3 regions of the Neorhizobium sp. USDA 3394 genome follow, and region 1 is predicted to be linked to each of the others. Evidence: predicted binding sites of a transcription regulator. Region 1 holds the regulator's gene; each other region holds the start of a gene.
The links. Region 1 encodes LexA, which represses DNA repair genes until DNA is damaged. Its sites were predicted from a motif close to TGTTCNNNNTGTGTTCNG; they were not measured.
Positions count from the first base shown of each region.

Region 1 (5,799 bases):
GCGCTGATGATGGCGACGGCCTACTACCTGATCTCCGGTTTCGGCGTTTCCGCCGAGCGGGCCTATATCATGATGGCGATCATGCTGGTCGCCGTGCTTTTCGATCGCCCGTCGATCAGCCTGCGCAATGTCGCGCTGTCCGCTTTGGTCATCATCGCCATGTCGCCCTCGGAAATACTGGGACCGAGCTTCCAGATGTCGTTTGCCGCCACCGCTGCCCTGGTCGCCGGCTACGCGCTCTGGAAACACAGGGCGGAACGCCGTGATCCCGAACCTCTGCCATTCCGTCACCCTGTGGTGACGCCGCTGTTGGCGTCCTGGAATTTCGCGGCCGGCGTCTTCGTGACCTCGCTGATCGGCGGCATCTCGACGGCGATGTTCTCGGTCGAGCATTTCCACCGTATCGCCACCTACGGCCTTGCCGCCAACCTCGCCGCCATGCCGATCATCTCCTTCGTGGTCATGCCGGCGGGGCTGGCCGGCATGCTGCTGATGCCGTTCGGCCTCGATGCTCCCTTCATGAAGCTCATGGGCCTCGGCCTGGAGTGGGTGATCGCCATTGCCAAACACATCGCGGCCTGGGGCGGCGATGTCGGCACAGGGCGGCAGCATCCCTGGTTCCTGGCCGTCGCGACGGCAGGGTTTCTGCTGCTGACGCTGCTGAGGACGAGACTGAGACTGATAGGCCTACCGCTGATGGCGACCGCTCTGCTGCTTTCCTGGCAGGAGCGGTCGATGCCCCTCCCGGACATCCTGATCTCGGAAGACGGGACGATGGTCGCACTTGTCGATGGAGAAGGGGTCGCCACCAATCGCGCCCGCCCGCCCGACTTTGTCTACGACCAATGGAAGAGGGCACTTCTGCTCGGCGATCCCACCAAGCCCGAAATGTCGCCACCCAGGGACAAGCCTCCCGACGAGAGGCCACCCGACGACAAGCCTCCCGGCGAGAAAACCAACGGGCGCCGCGAACTGACACCGCAGGAACTCGAAACGGCAAAATCGAGTATAAAACAGGCGCCTGCCGGCCGCTTCACCTGTGAGCCGACCGCCTGGTGTGCGGCAGGCACCGGCAAGGGCATCGTCATCGCTGTCGAGGATAGCCGTTATGCAGGCGCCGCCTGCGATGCCGCCAATCTTGTCATTGCGCCGCGTGCCCGCTTCGACCAATGCCGGTCCGGCGCCCTGATGATCAATGGTGCCACGCTTCGCAAGGCGGGCGCCCTGGAGATTTTCCTCAACGGCGCGACCGACATTCGGCGCTGGCAGGCCCGTGCGGCCATGGCGGGCGCAGACCGTCCCTGGAGCAGGCACCGCCACTATGATTGGCGAAGCCAGGCGTTCGACAGATCGTTGCCGGAACCGCTCCGGCGGATGATCAATGATAACGGCGGATGAGACCGACGAGCTTGCCCTGGATTTTCACCCGGTCCGGCCCGAAGATGCGGGTTTCGTAGGCGGGGTTGGCGGCCTCGAGGGCGATCGATGCGCCGCGGCGGCGGAAGCGCTTCAGCGTCGCTTCCTCGTCGTCCACCAGCGCCACAACGATATCGCCCGGATTGGCCGTATTGCTGTTGCGGATGATCACGGTGTCGCCGTCCAGGATGCCGGCCTCGATCATCGAATCGCCCTTGACCTCGAGCGCATAATGTTCGCCTGAACCGATCATCTCGGCTGGCACCGCGATGTCATGCGTGTTGTTCTGGATCGCCGAGATCGGCACGCCGGCGGCGATGCGGCCCATGACCGGAACGGTCGTGGCGTTCGAAGAGTCGTCGTTGGCGGCGGGTTTCTGAGGCGCCGCGACCGGCTGCGGTTTGCCGAGGCTGCCCTCGATGACGCTTGGCGAAAAACCGCGCCGCGGCTGCATGCTCGGCGAATAGGCTTCCGGCAGCTTGATGACTTCGAGCGCCCGGGCCCGGTTCGGCAGGCGGCGGATGAAGCCGCGTTCCTCAAGTGCCGTGATCAGGCGGTGGATGCCGGACTTGGATGCGAGGTCGAGAGCGTCCTTCATTTCGTCGAATGACGGCGGGACGCCGGATTCCTTCATGCGTTCGTGAATGAACAGAAGCAATTCCTGTTGTTTGCGCGTGAGCATCTTTTGGCACCCTCAGAGTCGGAAACAAATCCAGAACAGACACTATATGTTCCATATGTGTTCCGCAAGTCCCTAAATTTTCGTGAAGTATGATGATTTTTTCTTCATAGATGCGTGCCAGATATCTCGTGTCTCACCACTTGCGCGGCGCGAGCCCGCTGCCAAAGTAGCTATGCGATTCCAATCCCGGGGGCCCTCGCGTGAACGCAAGACCGATCGATCATCTCGTGCTGCCGGTGGCGGGACTTACCGCTGCGCGTTCCCGGCTCACGAAGCTCGGTTTTACAGTTGCGCCCGACGCTTTTCATCCTTTCGGCACAGCCAATGCTTGTGTGTTCTTCTCGGATGGCAGCTATCTGGAGCCGCTGGCCCTTGCCAATCGCCGCCATGCGAGCGCTGCCGCCAAGCGCGGCAACGTTTTTACCGCACGCGATCTGGCCTTCCGCGGGGCACGCGACAGGCAGGGCTTCTCGGGGCTCGTTGTCGCCACGGGCGACGCGATGGCCGATCACGCGCGTTTCAAAATGCGTGGCGTCTCGGCAGGCGACGTGCTGGAATTTTCCCGCGGGATGACCTTGCCCGACGGCTCCGAAACCGAGGCGAGCTTCCGGCTGGCTTTTGCGGCAGATGACCGGGCACCCGACTTCCTGATGTTTTCCTGCCAGCGCATCAACCCTCTGCCGGCCGATCGCGGCGAACTGGAGCGCCATTCCAATGCGGTCTTGGGGCTGGGCGAGATCATTCTGTCGGCATCGGCGCCCTCCGATTTCTCAGCCCTGGCCGAGCAGGTGCTGATGACAAAGGCCAAGCCGGAGCCTGCATCGCTCGAGCTTGCCGCGGCCAATGCCCGCATTCGCATCCTGCAGGATCACGAACTCGAAGCGGAATTCGCCCTTCCGTCGACGCCGGGCGCCGAAGGCCTGCGCGGCCGGGCGATCATCTTCAAGACGGCCGATCTTGCCGTGACAGAGATCACCCTTGCTGCTAATGACGTCGCATTCGTCCGCCGGGAGGGCCGTGTTCTCGTCTCGGCGGCGCCCGGCCAGGGTGTTTTGTTCGGCTTCGAGGAATAGGTTCATGGAAGTTACCGCCAATCCACGCGTCTCCGTCGGCGAAGGAGACGGCAAGGTGGTTTTCGCGCAGGATGCAAAGCTGTCGCTGATCGCCGGCCCCTGCCAGATGGAAAGCCGCGACCACGCCTTCATGATGGCGGATGCGCTGAAGGAACTCTGCGGCAAGCTCGGCATCGGCCTCGTCTACAAGTCCTCCTACGACAAGGCCAACCGCACGTCGATTTCCGGCAAGCGCGGCATCGGGCTCGAAACCGCCATGGAGATCTTCGCCGACCTCAAGAAGGAATTCGGGTTTCCGGTCCTGACCGACATTCACACGGAAGAGCAATGCGCCGTCGTGGCGGAGACGGTCGACATCCTGCAGATACCGGCTTTCCTCTCCCGCCAGACGGACCTGCTTGTCGCAGCCGCCAGGACCGGCCGCGTCATCAACGTCAAGAAGGGCCAGTTCCTGGCGCCCTGGGACATGAAGAACGTGCTCGCCAAAATCACCCAGAGCGGCAACCCGAACGTTCTGCTGTGCGAACGTGGCGCCTCCTTTGGCTACAACACGCTGGTCTCCGACATGCGTTCGCTGCCGATCATGGCGTCCATGGGCGCGCCGGTGATCTTCGATGCGACGCATTCCGTACAGCAGCCTGGCGGGCAGGGAGGCTCCACAGGAGGAGACCGCACCATGGTGCCGGTCCTCGCGCGGGCAGCGGTCGCCGTCGGCATAGCGGGCCTGTTCATCGAAACGCACGAGGACCCGGACAACGCGCCCTCGGACGGCCCCAACATGGTGCATCTGAAGGACATGCCGCGGCTGCTCGAAAAGCTGCTTGCGCTCGATGCCGTCGCCAAGGCGGTTTGAGCCCGCTCACAAAAAGCGCGCAAACTGCTTCGATTGTAATTTTCGTGTCATTGATTATGAGACATTTTCAGTGACCTCATGACGTCAAGTCCAAACCCAGGGAGAGACCCTTGACCGCCATCACCGATATCATCGCACGCGAAATTCTCGACAGCCGCGGCAATCCGACCGTCGAGGTGGATGTCTATCTGGAAGACGGTTCGATGGGCCGCGCGGCCGTTCCGTCGGGCGCCTCCACCGGCGCGCACGAAGCCGTCGAACTGCGTGACGGCGGCAAGCGCTATCACGGCAAGGGCGTCCAAAAGGCGGTCGAAGCCGTCAACACCGAGATCTTCGATGCGATCGGCGGTTTTGATGCCGAAAGCCAGATCCATATCGACAAGACGATGATCGCCCTCGACGGTACGCCGAACAAGTCGCGCCTCGGCGCCAATGCCATCCTCGGCGTCTCGCTCGCCGTCGCCAAGGCTGCTGCCGAAACGTCCGGCCTGCCGCTCTACCGTTATGTCGGCGGCCCCAATGCCCATGTCCTGCCGGTGCCGATGATGAACATCATCAACGGCGGCGCTCATGCCGACAACCCGATCGACTTCCAGGAATTCATGGTTATGCCGGTCGGCGCCGAAACGCTGAAGGACGCCGTGCGCATCGGCTCGGAGATCTTCCACGTCCTCAAGAAGGAACTGGCGGCTCAGGGCCACAATACCAATGTCGGCGACGAAGGCGGTTTCGCACCGGGCCTGAAGAGCGCGTCCGAAGCCCTCGACTTCATCATGAAATCGGTCGAGAAGGCCGGTTACACGCCTGGCGACGACGTCTGCCTGGCGCTCGATTGCGCCTCGACCGAGTTCTTCAAGAACGGCAAGTACGAAATGGAAGGCGAGGGCCGCACGCTGGAGCCGGAAGCCATGGCCGATTACCTCGCCGAGCTTGCAGCCAAGTATCCGATCATTTCGATCGAAGACGGCATGGCCGAAGACGATTGGGCCGGCTGGAAGTATCTGACCGACAAGATCGGCGCCAAGTGCCAGCTCGTCGGCGACGACCTGTTCGTCACCAACTCGTCCCGCCTGCGCGACGGCATCAAAATGGGCGTTGCCAACTCCATCCTCGTCAAGGTCAACCAGATCGGCTCGCTGTCGGAAACGCTCGATGCCGTCGAGACGGCACATAAGGCGAGCTATACCGCCGTCATGTCGCACCGCTCGGGCGAAACGGAAGATTCGACCATCGCCGATCTTGCCGTCGCCACCAATTGCGGACAGATCAAGACCGGCTCGCTGTCGCGCTCCGACCGGCTTGCCAAGTACAACCAGCTCATCCGCATCGAGGAAATGCTGGGCCCGCAGGCGGTCTATGCCGGTCGCGGCATCCTGAAGGGTTAAGGACTGTTTGGCGAAGCCGACGAAACGATCCAGTGATCGTTTCGAAGGACGTACGCCCTGAGCCCAAGCGAAGGGCCAGCAAATCATTGCATCATAATTCCAAAGCCCGCGCCGAAAGACGCGGGCTTTTTTCGGACTCGATTCTGGTCAACGATTGCTTAAGCAAGTTCTGCGAATTTGAAGCTCTGTTTCGGATCCGATTTGAGATCCCGTAAGCGTGGCAAGGCGTTAGAGCGGCATGTGGACAAAGCATCATAAGAAAAGAAAATTCGGCCGTTTTGTTCTTCCCGCCATCACAGTCGCGTTTCTGTCCTACTTCGGCTATCATTCCATCCACGGTGATCTCGGTCTGATCGCCACGGAGGAATTCGAGCGTCAGCGGCAGGCGCG
Region 1 covers NZ_JBWCDU010000001.1:1,939,930-1,945,728, reverse strand. The annotation lists gene ACZ9EJ_RS09225 (ComEC/Rec2 family competence protein) at 1-1,398, shown strand, start outside; gene lexA (transcriptional repressor LexA) at 1,379-2,098, opposite strand; gene ACZ9EJ_RS09215 (VOC family protein) at 2,299-3,171, shown strand; gene kdsA (3-deoxy-8-phosphooctulonate synthase) at 3,176-4,024, shown strand; gene eno (phosphopyruvate hydratase) at 4,135-5,409, shown strand; gene ACZ9EJ_RS09200 (FtsB family cell division protein) at 5,648-5,799, shown strand, end outside.

Region 2 (5,799 bases), 1.4 Mb from region 1:
ACGTGCACGACCTGTCCGCGCGCATGAACGCCGGAATCCGTGCGCCCGGCACCCTTGACCAGCACCGTTTCCTTGGTCAGCGACAGGATGGCTTTTTCAAGTGCCGACTGGACCGAATGGCCGTTCTCCTGCTTCTGCCAGCCGACATAAGGCGTGCCGTCATATTCGACGGTCATGCGGAATCGTGGCATCAGGAGAGCCTCGTGCCAGGCCCAAGCGGCGTGCCCCGCAGGAACTCCGCCGCCACCAGAGGCTTAGCCCCCGCCTTCTGCAATTTCAGGAGCCGCACGGCACCCTCGGTGCAGGCAACGGTCAACGTGTCGTCCAAAACCGTTCCGGGCTCCCCCTGCCCTTCGCCGACCTCCGACCCGAGAACCTTTACGCGCTCCGGCTTTCCGTTGATCTCGGCCTCGAACCACGCGCCAGGAAACGGTGACAGGCCGCGGATGTGGTTGTGCACATCTCGTGCCGACTTCGAGAAATCGATGCGCGTCTCGCCCTTGTCGATCTTGGCGGCATAAAGCACGCCTTCCGACGATTGCGGCGTCAACGGCAGGTCGTTGGCTTCGAGCTTGCCCATCGCCTCGACCATCGCACGGGCGCCGACCAGCATCAGCCTGTCGTGCAGTTCGCCGGCGGTCATGTTGTCGCCGATTTCCACTTCGCTCGTCAGCGCGACGGGGCCGGTATCGAGGCCCTTTTCCATCTGCATGACCATCATCCCGGTTTTCTTATCGCCGGCCATGATCGCCCGCTGGATCGGTGCGGCACCGCGCCAACGCGGCAGGAGCGAAGCATGGCCGTTATAGCAACCGAGCTTGGTGCCGGTCAGGATCGCTTCCGGCAGCAGCAGGCCATACGCGACGACGACGGCAACATCCGCATCGAGCGCGCGGAACTTTTCGCGCTCTTCGGGATCCTTGAAATTCACCGGCGTGAAAACAGGAATGCCCAGCAGTTCGGCGGCCTGATGCACCGGCGACTTCACGAGATCGAGCCCGCGACGGCCACCCGGGCGCGGCGGCTGGGTATAGACCGCGACGATCTCATGGCCCGCGTGCTTGAGGCTCTGCAGCGTCGGCACGGAAAATTCCGGCGTTCCCATGAAGATGATGCGAAGAGACATGGACGTTCCGCGTCCCAAAAGACCGCGCCTTCTTGCTTCGGATCGCCTGAGCGGCGGTTCAGACCGCCTTGGACTTGGCAGCCTTGGTGAATTTCTTGATCACCATCTCGCGCTTCAGGCGGGAAATATGGTCGATGAAAAGCACGCCATTGAGGTGATCGATCTCATGCTGCAGGCAGGTGGCGAGCAGGCCATCTGCCTCTACCACATATTCCTTGCCGTCACGGCCGAGATGCTTGACGCTGACGGTCGCCGGGCGTTCCACCTCGGCATAATATTCCGGAATGGAGAGGCAGCCCTCTTCATAGACGGAACTCTCGTCGGAGGATTTGACGATCTCCGGATTGATGAAGACCTGCGGCTGCTTTTCCTCGCCCTCGCGCGCGATATCGACGACGAGCAGGCGGCGCGGCACGCCGATCTGGATCGCAGCAAGGCCGATGCCCGGCGCGTCGTACATGGTCTCCAGCATGTCGTCGGCGAGCCTTAGAAGCTCGGCGTCAACACGCTCTATCGGCTTGGAAACCTGACGCAGGATCGGGTCAGGCAGAATAATCAGAGGCTTGATCGTCATGGCTTCCCATAACCCATCTTTTTTTCCGAAGGAATAGAAATTACGGCCCGAGGAAGCAGAGTGTTCACGTTTTGATCTTTTCAAGCCGCAAAATTCTGTTAGTTTCCCGCCATGGATAACCTTGTTGCGAGCCTTTCCCGTTTCTCCGACGACCCCCGCGCTGCCGTGGTGGCGGTGATGTGTGGAGCGGCATTGCTGCTGTTATGGCTGTTTCTGGCGCGCCGGGCATCCCTTCAGCGGCGGGAAGATGCGGACTTGCGGGCGATGGAAGGTGAGGCCCGGCTTTCCGAACTCCTGAGAGCCCAGAGCGAAATGCAGGGCCGGCTGTCGGCCATGGCGGAAACGCTTTCGACGCGGCAATCGGAACTCAACCAGTCGGTCAGCCAGCGGCTCGACGGCATGACGCACCGGATCGGCGCTAGCATCACCGAGCAGACCAAGTCGACGCACGAGAACCTGCAGCGGCTGCAGGAACGGCTGGCGGTGATAGACGCTGCCCAGAACAATATCCAGACTCTCGCAAAGGACGTCGTCGGCCTGCAGGCGATCCTGTCCAACAAGCAGACACGCGGCGCCTTCGGCCAGGGTCGAATGGAAGCGATCATTGCCGACGGGTTGCCGATGGGCGCCTACGGCTTCCAGACCACGCTTTCGAACGGCACCAGGCCCGACTGCACGATCAGGATGCCGAACGGCGCTCCGCCTTTGGTGATCGACGCCAAATTTCCGCTCGAAGCCTGGAACGCTTTTCGCGAGGCCGCCGCTCCTGAGGCCCGGCGGGCCGCCAGCCAGGCATTCAAGCGCGACCTCGAGGTCCACATCCGCGATGTCTCGGAAAAATACCTGATCCCGGGCGAAACGCAGGAAATGGCCTTCCTCTTCGTGCCGTCGGAATCGATCTTCGCCGAGATCCACGAGCATTTCGAGAGCGCCGTGCAGAAGGCCCAACGTTCCCGGATCGTCATTGTCTCGCCCTCACTGCTGATGCTGTCCATTCAGGTCATCCAGGCGGTCTTGAAGGACCAGCGGATGCGCGAGCAAGCGCATCTCATCCAGGGCGAAGTGGCGCTGCTGATCGAGGATCTTTCGCGTCTTGACGACCGCACCCGCAAGCTCCAGGCGCATTTCTTCGCGGCGCAGAAGGATGTCGAGCAGATCATGACGTCCACCGACAAGCTCAACCGCCGCGGCGCCAAGATCGAGGCTCTCGAGCTGGAGGCTCCGGTGGTAGCCGAAGCAGTCCGAGACCTGCCACAGGCGAAGGTGGTCGAAAGCCGTACCGGTCTTCTCAAACTGCGGGTGGTTGACGAGGAGTAACTCTCTCGGGCAGTGTCGCGCGACTTTAAATCTAGCACGCAGGCCCGCCATGATCACCGTCCTCGGCTCCATCAACATGGATCTCATCGCCACGACCGAGCGTCTGCCCCAACCGGGCGAGACGGTCGAGGGATCAAGCTTTGCGACCGCCGCCGGTGGCAAGGGCGCCAACCAGGCTCTCGCCGCCCGCCGCGCCGGAAGCACGGTGCATATGGCCGGAGCCGTTGGGGAGGATGGTTTTGCGACGCCGGCGCTGGCACTTCTCGATGACGCTAAGGTCGATCTCTCCGCGGTCGCGCGCGTAACCGATCCAACCGGCACGGCCTTGATCCTAGTGGGGGGCACGGGCGAAAACATGATCGCGGTGGTGGCCGGTGCCAACGGTACGGTGAGCGCGGCGCAGGCCGAGGCGGCGGTCAAGGCCATGAAGGCCGGCGATATCCTGATGCTGCAACTCGAAATCCCGGCCGAGGCGGTAGAGACGGCGCTCAACGCGGCGCGTGCCAAAGGCGTGCTGACGGTGATCAACACGGCGCCGCTGACCGGCGATGCGGCCCGGCTAGCCCGGCTCGCAGATATCGTGGTCGCCAATGAAACGGAATTCGAACTGCTGGCCGGAAGCCCGATCCCGGACGCTGCGGCCCGCCAGGACATGTTGAGAAAGCTGCATGCGGAAACCGGCCAGACATTCGTCGTCACGCTCGGTGGCGACGGCGTGGTTGCGATCCGCGACGGAGCGATCGTGACGGCCGAGGGCCTGAAGATCGAACCGGTCGATACGGTCGGCGCCGGCGACACGTTCTGCGGTTATCTGGCCGCCAGCCTCGAACAGGGGCTCGATTTTGCGAAAGCACTTCGCCGGGCAGCGGTGGCCGGTTCGCTCGCCTGCCTCAGCCGCGGCGCCCAGCCGTCGATCCCGCCTGCCGAGGCGGTCGATGCCAGGGTCTAAGCTCTGATCGAGCTTCCGGTGGCATTTTCCTTGCCTGCTTGCTCCACCTCAGAGCCGGGCAACCCGCTCGGTCAGCAATTCGAAAAAGCCGTCGGCATCGACATGACGCATCACCTTGGCATTCGGCTTGCGGCCGGAGACGCGCCACCAGTCAACCACCGTCATGCCCACCGTCAACTCCGATTGCGTCTCGATCTCGACATTGCAGTCGCGGCCCGAAAAGAGCTCGGGCTTGATGAGGTAGGCGATGACCGTCGGATCATGCAGCGGCCCGCCATCGGAGCCGTATTTTTCGATGTCGAAGCGCTCGAAGAAGGCGAGCCATGCGACCAGAACCTTTGCGGGATGCGTGCCGAGCGCGGCGATCTTCTCGACACGGGCTTTAGTCGTCAGCAATTGATGCGTGACGTCGAGCGGCATCATGACGATCGGCATGCCCGAGGCGAACACGGTCTTTGCCGCTTCGGGATCGACATAGATGTTGAACTCGGCGGCCGGCGTGATGTTGCCACCCTCGAAAAAGCCGCCGCCCATCATCACCAGTTCCTTCGCGCGCCCAGCGATATCCGGCGCTTTCTCAAGAGCGAGCGCGATATTGGTAAGCGGCCCGAGCGTGCAGAGCGTGACCGTTCCGGCAGGCTCGGTGCGCAAGGTGTCGATGATGAGGTCGACCGCATGGATATCTTTCACCGGCATTGTCGGTTCGGGTAATTCGATGCCGTCGAGGCCCGTCCTGCCGTGCACGTGCTCGGCGGTGACCTGCGGGCGCGTGGTTGGCTTCAGCGCCCCCTCGTAAACCGGCGCATCCGGCCTGCCGCAGAGTTCGCAGACGATCCGGAGGTTGCGGCTGGTGTAGGAAAGCGGCACGTTTCCGGCGACCGCGCAGAGACCAAGCACCTCGATCTCGTCGGGGCTCGCAAAGGCAAGCATAATCGCCGCGGCATCGTCCTGACCCGGGTCGGTATCGATGATAATCTTCCTGCGCTGCATGAATGCTCCTTTTTTCCGGGAAGTGGTCCACAACCTGACATTCTGTCAAGTGCCGTATCGGCGGCATCGAGCAGCCGTGACCATCAGCCCCGCCGCTCATCCTTGCGGTCGCGGCCGGAACCTCCCATATAACGGCTGAGTTGGCGGGCCGCCCGGCGGGCGCCAACATGGTCGCTTGTTGCAAGGACTGGACGATGAGCCGAATGACGCCGTTTGCGAGCCCTCTGCTTCTGGGCTTCGACGCCATGGAAAAGACACTCGAACGCCTGGCGAAGGCGAACGACGGGTATCCTCCCTATAACATCGAACGCCTCCGCGCCGATGCTTCCGGGGCGCCTGAGCGGCTGCGAATCACGCTGGCCGTGGCCGGCTTTTCCGAAGCCGAGCTCGATGTGACGACGGAAGAAAACCACCTCGTCATTCGCGGACGCCAGACGGAACAGGGCGATCGCGACTATCTTTACCGCGGCATTGCTGCACGCCAGTTCCAGCGTATGTTCGTGCTCGCCGACGGAATGCAGGTTTCCGGCGCCTCGCTCAAGAACGGTTTGCTGTCGGTTGACCTTATCCGGCCGGAGCCCGCACGCATGGTGCGAAAAATTAACATTTCCGTCTCAGAGTAGGTCAACGGCGCCAATGCCGTTGCCCCTCAATGCTGGAGGCTGGAATGCTCCTGAAAGAAGCGAATACGCGTTTGACGCAGTCCGAACTTGCTCATCTGGGCGCTGGAGAGGTCGGGTATATTCGCAAGATGCGGTCGGACGAAGTGTCCCGCTGCTTCCCTGAAGCCCCGGATATCGATCCCAGTCTCGATCTTTGGGCCCTGTTCGGCGCAGATGGCAC
Region 2 covers NZ_JBWCDU010000001.1:3,297,216-3,303,014, forward strand. The annotation lists gene truA (tRNA pseudouridine(38-40) synthase TruA) at 1-191, opposite strand, end outside; gene fmt (methionyl-tRNA formyltransferase) at 191-1,126, opposite strand; gene def (peptide deformylase) at 1,185-1,700, opposite strand; gene ACZ9EJ_RS16265 (DNA recombination protein RmuC) at 1,812-3,017, shown strand; gene ACZ9EJ_RS16270 (ribokinase) at 3,067-3,966, shown strand; gene ACZ9EJ_RS16275 (nucleoside hydrolase) at 4,015-4,956, opposite strand; gene ACZ9EJ_RS16280 (Hsp20 family protein) at 5,151-5,579, shown strand; gene ACZ9EJ_RS16285 (BQ00720 family protein) at 5,624-5,799, shown strand, end outside.
Region 2: a site for LexA is predicted at 1,762-1,779, ahead of ACZ9EJ_RS16265 (DNA recombination protein RmuC). Genes of this name have one in related genera too.

Region 3 (5,799 bases), 920 kb from region 1:
TTGAGCGAGATGCGCGGCAGGCCGGTGAGCCTGTTCACGTATCTGGCGCAGAGCGTGCCGGGCTGCGTCGTCACCGCGACCGAAAAGCCGAGTTCCCTCGCGGTCGCATAGTCGCGCTCGGAAACCGCGGCGCGGCTGCCATAGGGATAGGCGATCGTGGCCGGCCGTTCGCCGATCAGGCCCTCGATCCAGTCGGCCGACTGCTCCATTTCCGCGCGGGCATCTTCCGCCGAAAGGCGGGCGACCGCCCGGTGGCTTGTCGTATGGGCGCCGAGCGAAGCCAGCGGATGGGCGGCGACCGAGCGGAGCTCCTCGGCATTCATGGTCAGGTCGGCGGTGATCTTCAGCGGATCGACGCCGTGTTTTCTCGCCAGCGCATCGATCCGCGAGACAGCGGTGGATTCCTCGACTTCCAGGACATAGCTGGAAAACCGGTCGAATGCGTCAAACTTGCGGGCCTCGGAGGTGAGGTCGAGGACTTCGGATCCGCCGCCGAAGTCGAACGTCACTTCCCGTTCGCGGCCGAGCAGTTCGGCAACCGTCTCCCACCATAGTGAATGGGTCCGCTCGGCAAACCCGCGGGTGACGAAAATGGTGAAGGGCACGCCGTGGCGGGCAAAGACGGGCAGGGCATATTCGGCATTGTTGCGGTAGCCGTCATCGAGCGTGAAGGCCGCGAACGGTTGTTTGGTCGGTGCGGCAAGCCGCGCCGGCACGTCGCTCAAAGGGATGAACTCGTAACCTTCGGCCGAAAGCCGCTCGATCGCTTCGCCGAGGAAATCCGGTGTCACTTCCAGATGCCCGCTCGGCTGCAGCGGCCGGCTCTGTTTCGGCCGCACATGGTGGAGCGTGAATATGGCGCCGTGACCGCGGGCATTGGGCATCATCCCGGCACGCGCAAGTGCGGCAGCCATGTCGAGGCCACCGGCGACAAGCCGGCGTTTGACATCCCGGCGCCAAAGCGCCTGAAACCTCTCCCTGGTATTCCCCACCGCGATCACGCCCACGTTACTTCGGTGAGGCCGACCCTACTCTCGGACGGGTTAAGTCTTGCTGAATAATCCGCGCTGAATCCTGCTCAGGGCCGCAACGCGTCGAAAAGCGGCAGGCTGACGATCGCCGCCATGGCGATCAGCATGAAGCAGATGCGCCGAAAAGTGCCTTCGGAGGCAAATCCGAACAGTTTCGAGCCGGCGATCACACCGAGGCCGTAACCCGGCCCGGCGATCAAAGCGAGGGCAAGAACGTCGAATGTCAAAAGACCGCCGACGACATAGGCGGTGGCCGAGATCACCGTCGCAAGCGCGAAATAGAGGATGAGGTTGGCGCGCACGGTGAGCGGCGGAATGGCACCTCCGAGCCAGTAGGCGACGACCGGGGGACCGGAGAGTTGTGCGGCCCCACCGAACAGGCCGGCAAGCGCTCCGACGCCGATCGTCAGCGGCGTCTTCGGTTTGCCGTGGTAACGCCAGCCGGAAATCAGGAAGACCAGCAGAAAGAGCACGACAACCGAGATCAGCCAGCGCAGTGCCGTCGGGTCGATCACCGCCAGCAGCGTCGTGCCCACCGGCACGCCGATCAGCGTCCCGATCAGCATCGTGCCCACCTCGCGGCGGTTGGCGCGCTTCCAGCCGTCCGGCACCATGCCGAGCGTCGTCACCCCGTCGATGACGAGCAGCAGGGCAGGGGCGATCTTCGGCCCGACGGCAGCTCCGGCGAGCGGAACGAAGATCAACGCACCGCCGAAACCGGAAAATCCGCGCGCCAGCCCGGCGATCAGTGCCGAGAGGAAAAGAAAGACAAGCTGTGCCGGCCCATGGCCCGGAATCCATGCATCTAGGAAAGTGGAAATCGGGCTGGCGGGGTCCATGCAAAATGCCGTGGTCAAGGGCTTCGGGATGGTCCGCACCTGCCGGGATTTGGGCGGGGGTGTCAAGCAAACCCTCTGGACACTGGTCGAGAATCGGCATTCTCCTGTGGATACAAAAGGAGAACAATCATGCTGGGCAAGCTCACCGCACAATTCGAGGCCGCGTCGGCGGATTATGCGCAACACCACGGGATGGTGCGCGATCCGGACTGGTTTGTCCTGAAGCTGCAGGAAGAGATGGGCGAACTGACCCAGGCCTGGAACCGCGCCACCGGACGCGGGCGCAGGAAGGGCAGGACCGACGAGGATCTCAGCCGCGACCTCGCCGACGAAACGGCGGACCTGCTCGGCCACGTTCTGTTGTTTGCCCGCAACAACCGGATCGACCTCGCGTCGGCCATCGAGCGGAAGTGGCTGTTCAGACCGGAGGAGGGGTGAGTTTCAGGCTCATACGCCGGGATTGGAATCTGGCGATAGAAACCTCAGCGTCTCTATCGCCAGGCAAATTGCTCCGCCTTACGCCTTCGTCCCACCCACCGTTACCTGGTCCATCCGCAGATGCGGCTGGCCGACGCCGACGGGGACCCATTGGCCGCCCTTGCCGCAATTGCCGATGCCGGTGTCGAGCTTCATGTCGTTGCCGACCATCGAAACGCGGCGCATCGCATCCGGGCCGTTGCCGATCAGCATGGCGCCCTTGATGGCCGGGCCAATTTTGCCATCCTCGATCATGTAGGCCTCGGTGCAGCCGAACACGAATTTTCCGGAGGTGATGTCGACCTGGCCGCCGCCGAAGGAGACGGCATAGATGCCCTTCTTCACCGAGGCGATGATCTCTTCCGGCGTTTTGTCGCCGCCGAGCATGTAGGTATTGGTCATCCGCGGCATCGGCGTATAGGCATAACCCTGGCGGCGGCCGTTGCCGGTCGGTGCGACGCCCATCAGCCGGGCGTTCTGGCGGTCCTGCATGTAGCCGACCAGCTTGCCATTCTCGATCAGCACGTTGTAGGCGGAAGGCGTGCCTTCGTCGTCTATGGTGAGCGAGCCGCGGCGGTTGTCGATCGTGCCGTCGTCGACGACCGTGACACCGGGAGCCGCGACCATCTCGCCGAGAAGCCCGGCGAAGGCAGAGGTCTTCTTTCGGTTGAAATCGCCTTCCAGCCCATGGCCGACCGCTTCGTGCAACATCACGCCCGGCCAGCCGGAGCCGAGCACGACATCCATCGTGCCGGCGGGTGCGTCTATGGCGGTGAGGTTGACGAGCGCCTGGCGCAGCGCCTCGTCGGCGCCGGTCTGCCAGTTGCCTTCCGTCACGAAATCGCCGAAGCCGATACGGCCGCCCGTGCCGAACGACCCGCTTTCCTGCCGGTCGCCGTCACCGACGACGACGGAAATGTTGATGCGGGTCATCGGGCGGATGTCCTGCACCCGGTGTCCGTCGGCGCGCAGGATATCGACCACCTGCCAGCTTGCCGAAACGGTGGCCGTCACCTGCCGCACCTTGTCGTCCTTGTTGCGCAGATAGGCGTCGATATCGGTGAGCAGCTTGACCTTCTCCTCGAAGCTGGGGCTGCCGATCGGGTTCTCGTCGCCGTAATATTTCTTGTTGGTGCGCTGGGGAGCGGCCGCGTAGGAACCGGAATAACCGGCGGTGACGGCCCGCACCGCATCCGAGGCGCGGGAGAGCGCTGCGGCCGAAAGCTCGCCCGCATGGGCATAACCGACCGCTTCGCCGGCGACCGAGCGCAGTCCGAACCCCTGGTCCGTGTTGAACGAGCCGCCCTTCAGGCGGCCGTTGTCGAAGGTCAGCGATTCCGCCTGGGCATGCTCCACGAAAAGCTCGCCGTCATCGGCGCCGGTAAGCGCCTCGGAGAGGATCGAGCGCAGCTTGGTCTCGTCGCAGTCGAAAAGGTTGAGAAGGTCGGTGTTCATGGGTGCTCCTTCGGCGCTGCCCTATGAAGACGCGCGCTCTGCTCCAACCGATGTAGGTCCGGGGAGGGACCGAAGCAAGCCTATCCTGCGGGCTCAGGCGCGTTTGCGGCGGAAGATCATGCCGATGACGACGGCAACGAGGGCCGCGGCAAGGCCGTACCAGGTCACGGCATATTGCAGATGGCTGTTCGGCAGGTCGAACTGGGTGACGCCGCCCTTGGGCCAGCCGCCCGGATTGACGATCGACCCATCGGCATCCACGAAGAACTGCACGACCTTCGACGCCTCGATACCGGTGGTCGAGGCCATGGCATCGAGATCCTTCCAGTAGAAGATGTTCTTGGCGAGATCGTTGTCCGGAACGATGGAGGAGGGCTTTTCCCCAAGCCGCACCCGCGCATATCCGGTGACGGTCTGCGGGCCGGCAACTTCGCCGGCGCTGCGGGTCTTCGGGTCCTTCATTTCATAGGGCACGAAACCGCGGTTGACGAACAGGATGCGCCCGTCGGCAAGCGTCAACGGGGTGTAGACGTAGAAGCCGGTCTGGCCGCCGAAGGTCGCGAAGAAATGTCGTTCCCTGGCGTGGTCGAACGTGCCGGTGACCGATACCCGGCGGTATTCGATATCGCCGCCGGATTTCCGGATCGCTTCGATGTCGGAAAGCAGGACGGGGGCCGCCGCCCGCCGCTGGGCGATATCGGCAAGCAGCCCTTCCTTCCAATGCAGCCGCTCCACCTGCCAGGTGCCGAGCGACAGCAGGATGGCGAGCGCCGCCAGCACCACGACCGCGGTCGCGACCAGCCGGCCACGGCCGCGGCCGGGCGTCTTATCCGATGCGGTTCGCGAGGGAGCCTTGGTTGCCATTCGTTCCAGTCCTCAAAAAGCAGAAGGGCGGCTTGTCGCCGCCCTCCCGGAATTCATGTCCCCTGGCTCAGTGGGCGAGCGGTGCGCCCCAGCCACCCCAGATGTAGATGGCGAAGAAGAGGAACAGCCATACCACGTCGACGAAGTGCCAGTACCAGGCGGCGGCTTCGAAGCCGAAATGCTTGGTGGGCGTGAAACCGCCGTTGACGGCGCGCAGCAGGCAGACAGCCAAGAAGATCGTGCCGACCAGCACGTGGAAACCGTGGAAGCCGGTCGCCATGAAGAAGGTCGCGCCGTAGATCGAGTTCGAGAAGGCGAACGGAGCGTGAATATACTCGTAAGCCTGGACGCAGGAGAACAGGATGCCGAGTGCTACGGTGAGCGCCAGACCGCTGATCAGGCCCTTGCGGTCGCCGTGCAGCAGCGCGTGGTGAGCCCAGGTGACGCAGGTGCCCGACAGAAGCAGGATGACCGTGTTGTAGATCGGCAGGTGCCAGGGATCGAGCACCTCGACGCCCTTCGGCGGCCACTGACCGCCGAGAAACTCGACGCGGGTCGCCTGGATCGCCTCGTTGGCATAGAGGCTGGCATCGAAAAAGGCCCAGAACCACGCGACGAAGAACATCACTTCGGAAGCGATGAACATGATCATGCCGTAGCGCAGGTGCAGCGAGACGACGCGGGTATGGGCGCCCGAATTGCCTTCCTTGATCGTGTCCGCCCACCAGCCGATCATCGTGTAGATGATGATCGCCAGGCCGATGTAGAAGATCCACGGTGTCGCAAGGTCCAGACCGAAGATATGGAACTGGCCGCCATGCAGATAACGCATGTAGCCTACGCCGCCGAAGGTCATGACGAAGGCGCCAAGTGAGGCCAGGATCGGCCACGGGCTCGGATCGATGATGTGGTAGTCGTGATTTTTCTGATGCGCGTCGGCCATGTCAGAATCCCCGGATGAATGCCTGCTTCGCCGGAAAACCGGCGAACCCTCTCAAAGTTTCCCTGTGCCCGTCTTCGGGGCGCCTGCCTTCGGGCCTTCCGGCAGAGCCGCGACCGGTTTGCCCGGCTCGCTCGGATAGAAGGTGTAGGACAGGGTGATCGTCTTGATGTTCTTGGTCTCTTGGGCCGTG
Region 3 covers NZ_JBWCDU010000001.1:2,855,504-2,861,302, reverse strand. The annotation lists gene ACZ9EJ_RS14170 (polysaccharide deacetylase family protein) at 1-914, opposite strand, end outside; gene ACZ9EJ_RS14165 (sulfite exporter TauE/SafE family protein) at 1,079-1,870, opposite strand; gene ACZ9EJ_RS14160 (nucleoside triphosphate pyrophosphohydrolase family protein) at 2,000-2,308, shown strand; gene tldD (metalloprotease TldD) at 2,387-3,802, opposite strand; gene ACZ9EJ_RS14150 (SURF1 family protein) at 3,896-4,666, opposite strand; gene ACZ9EJ_RS14145 (cytochrome c oxidase subunit 3) at 4,734-5,609, opposite strand; gene ACZ9EJ_RS14140 (cytochrome c oxidase assembly protein) at 5,661-5,799, opposite strand, start outside.
Region 3: a site for LexA is predicted at 1,979-1,996, ahead of ACZ9EJ_RS14160 (nucleoside triphosphate pyrophosphohydrolase family protein). Genes of this name have one in related genera too.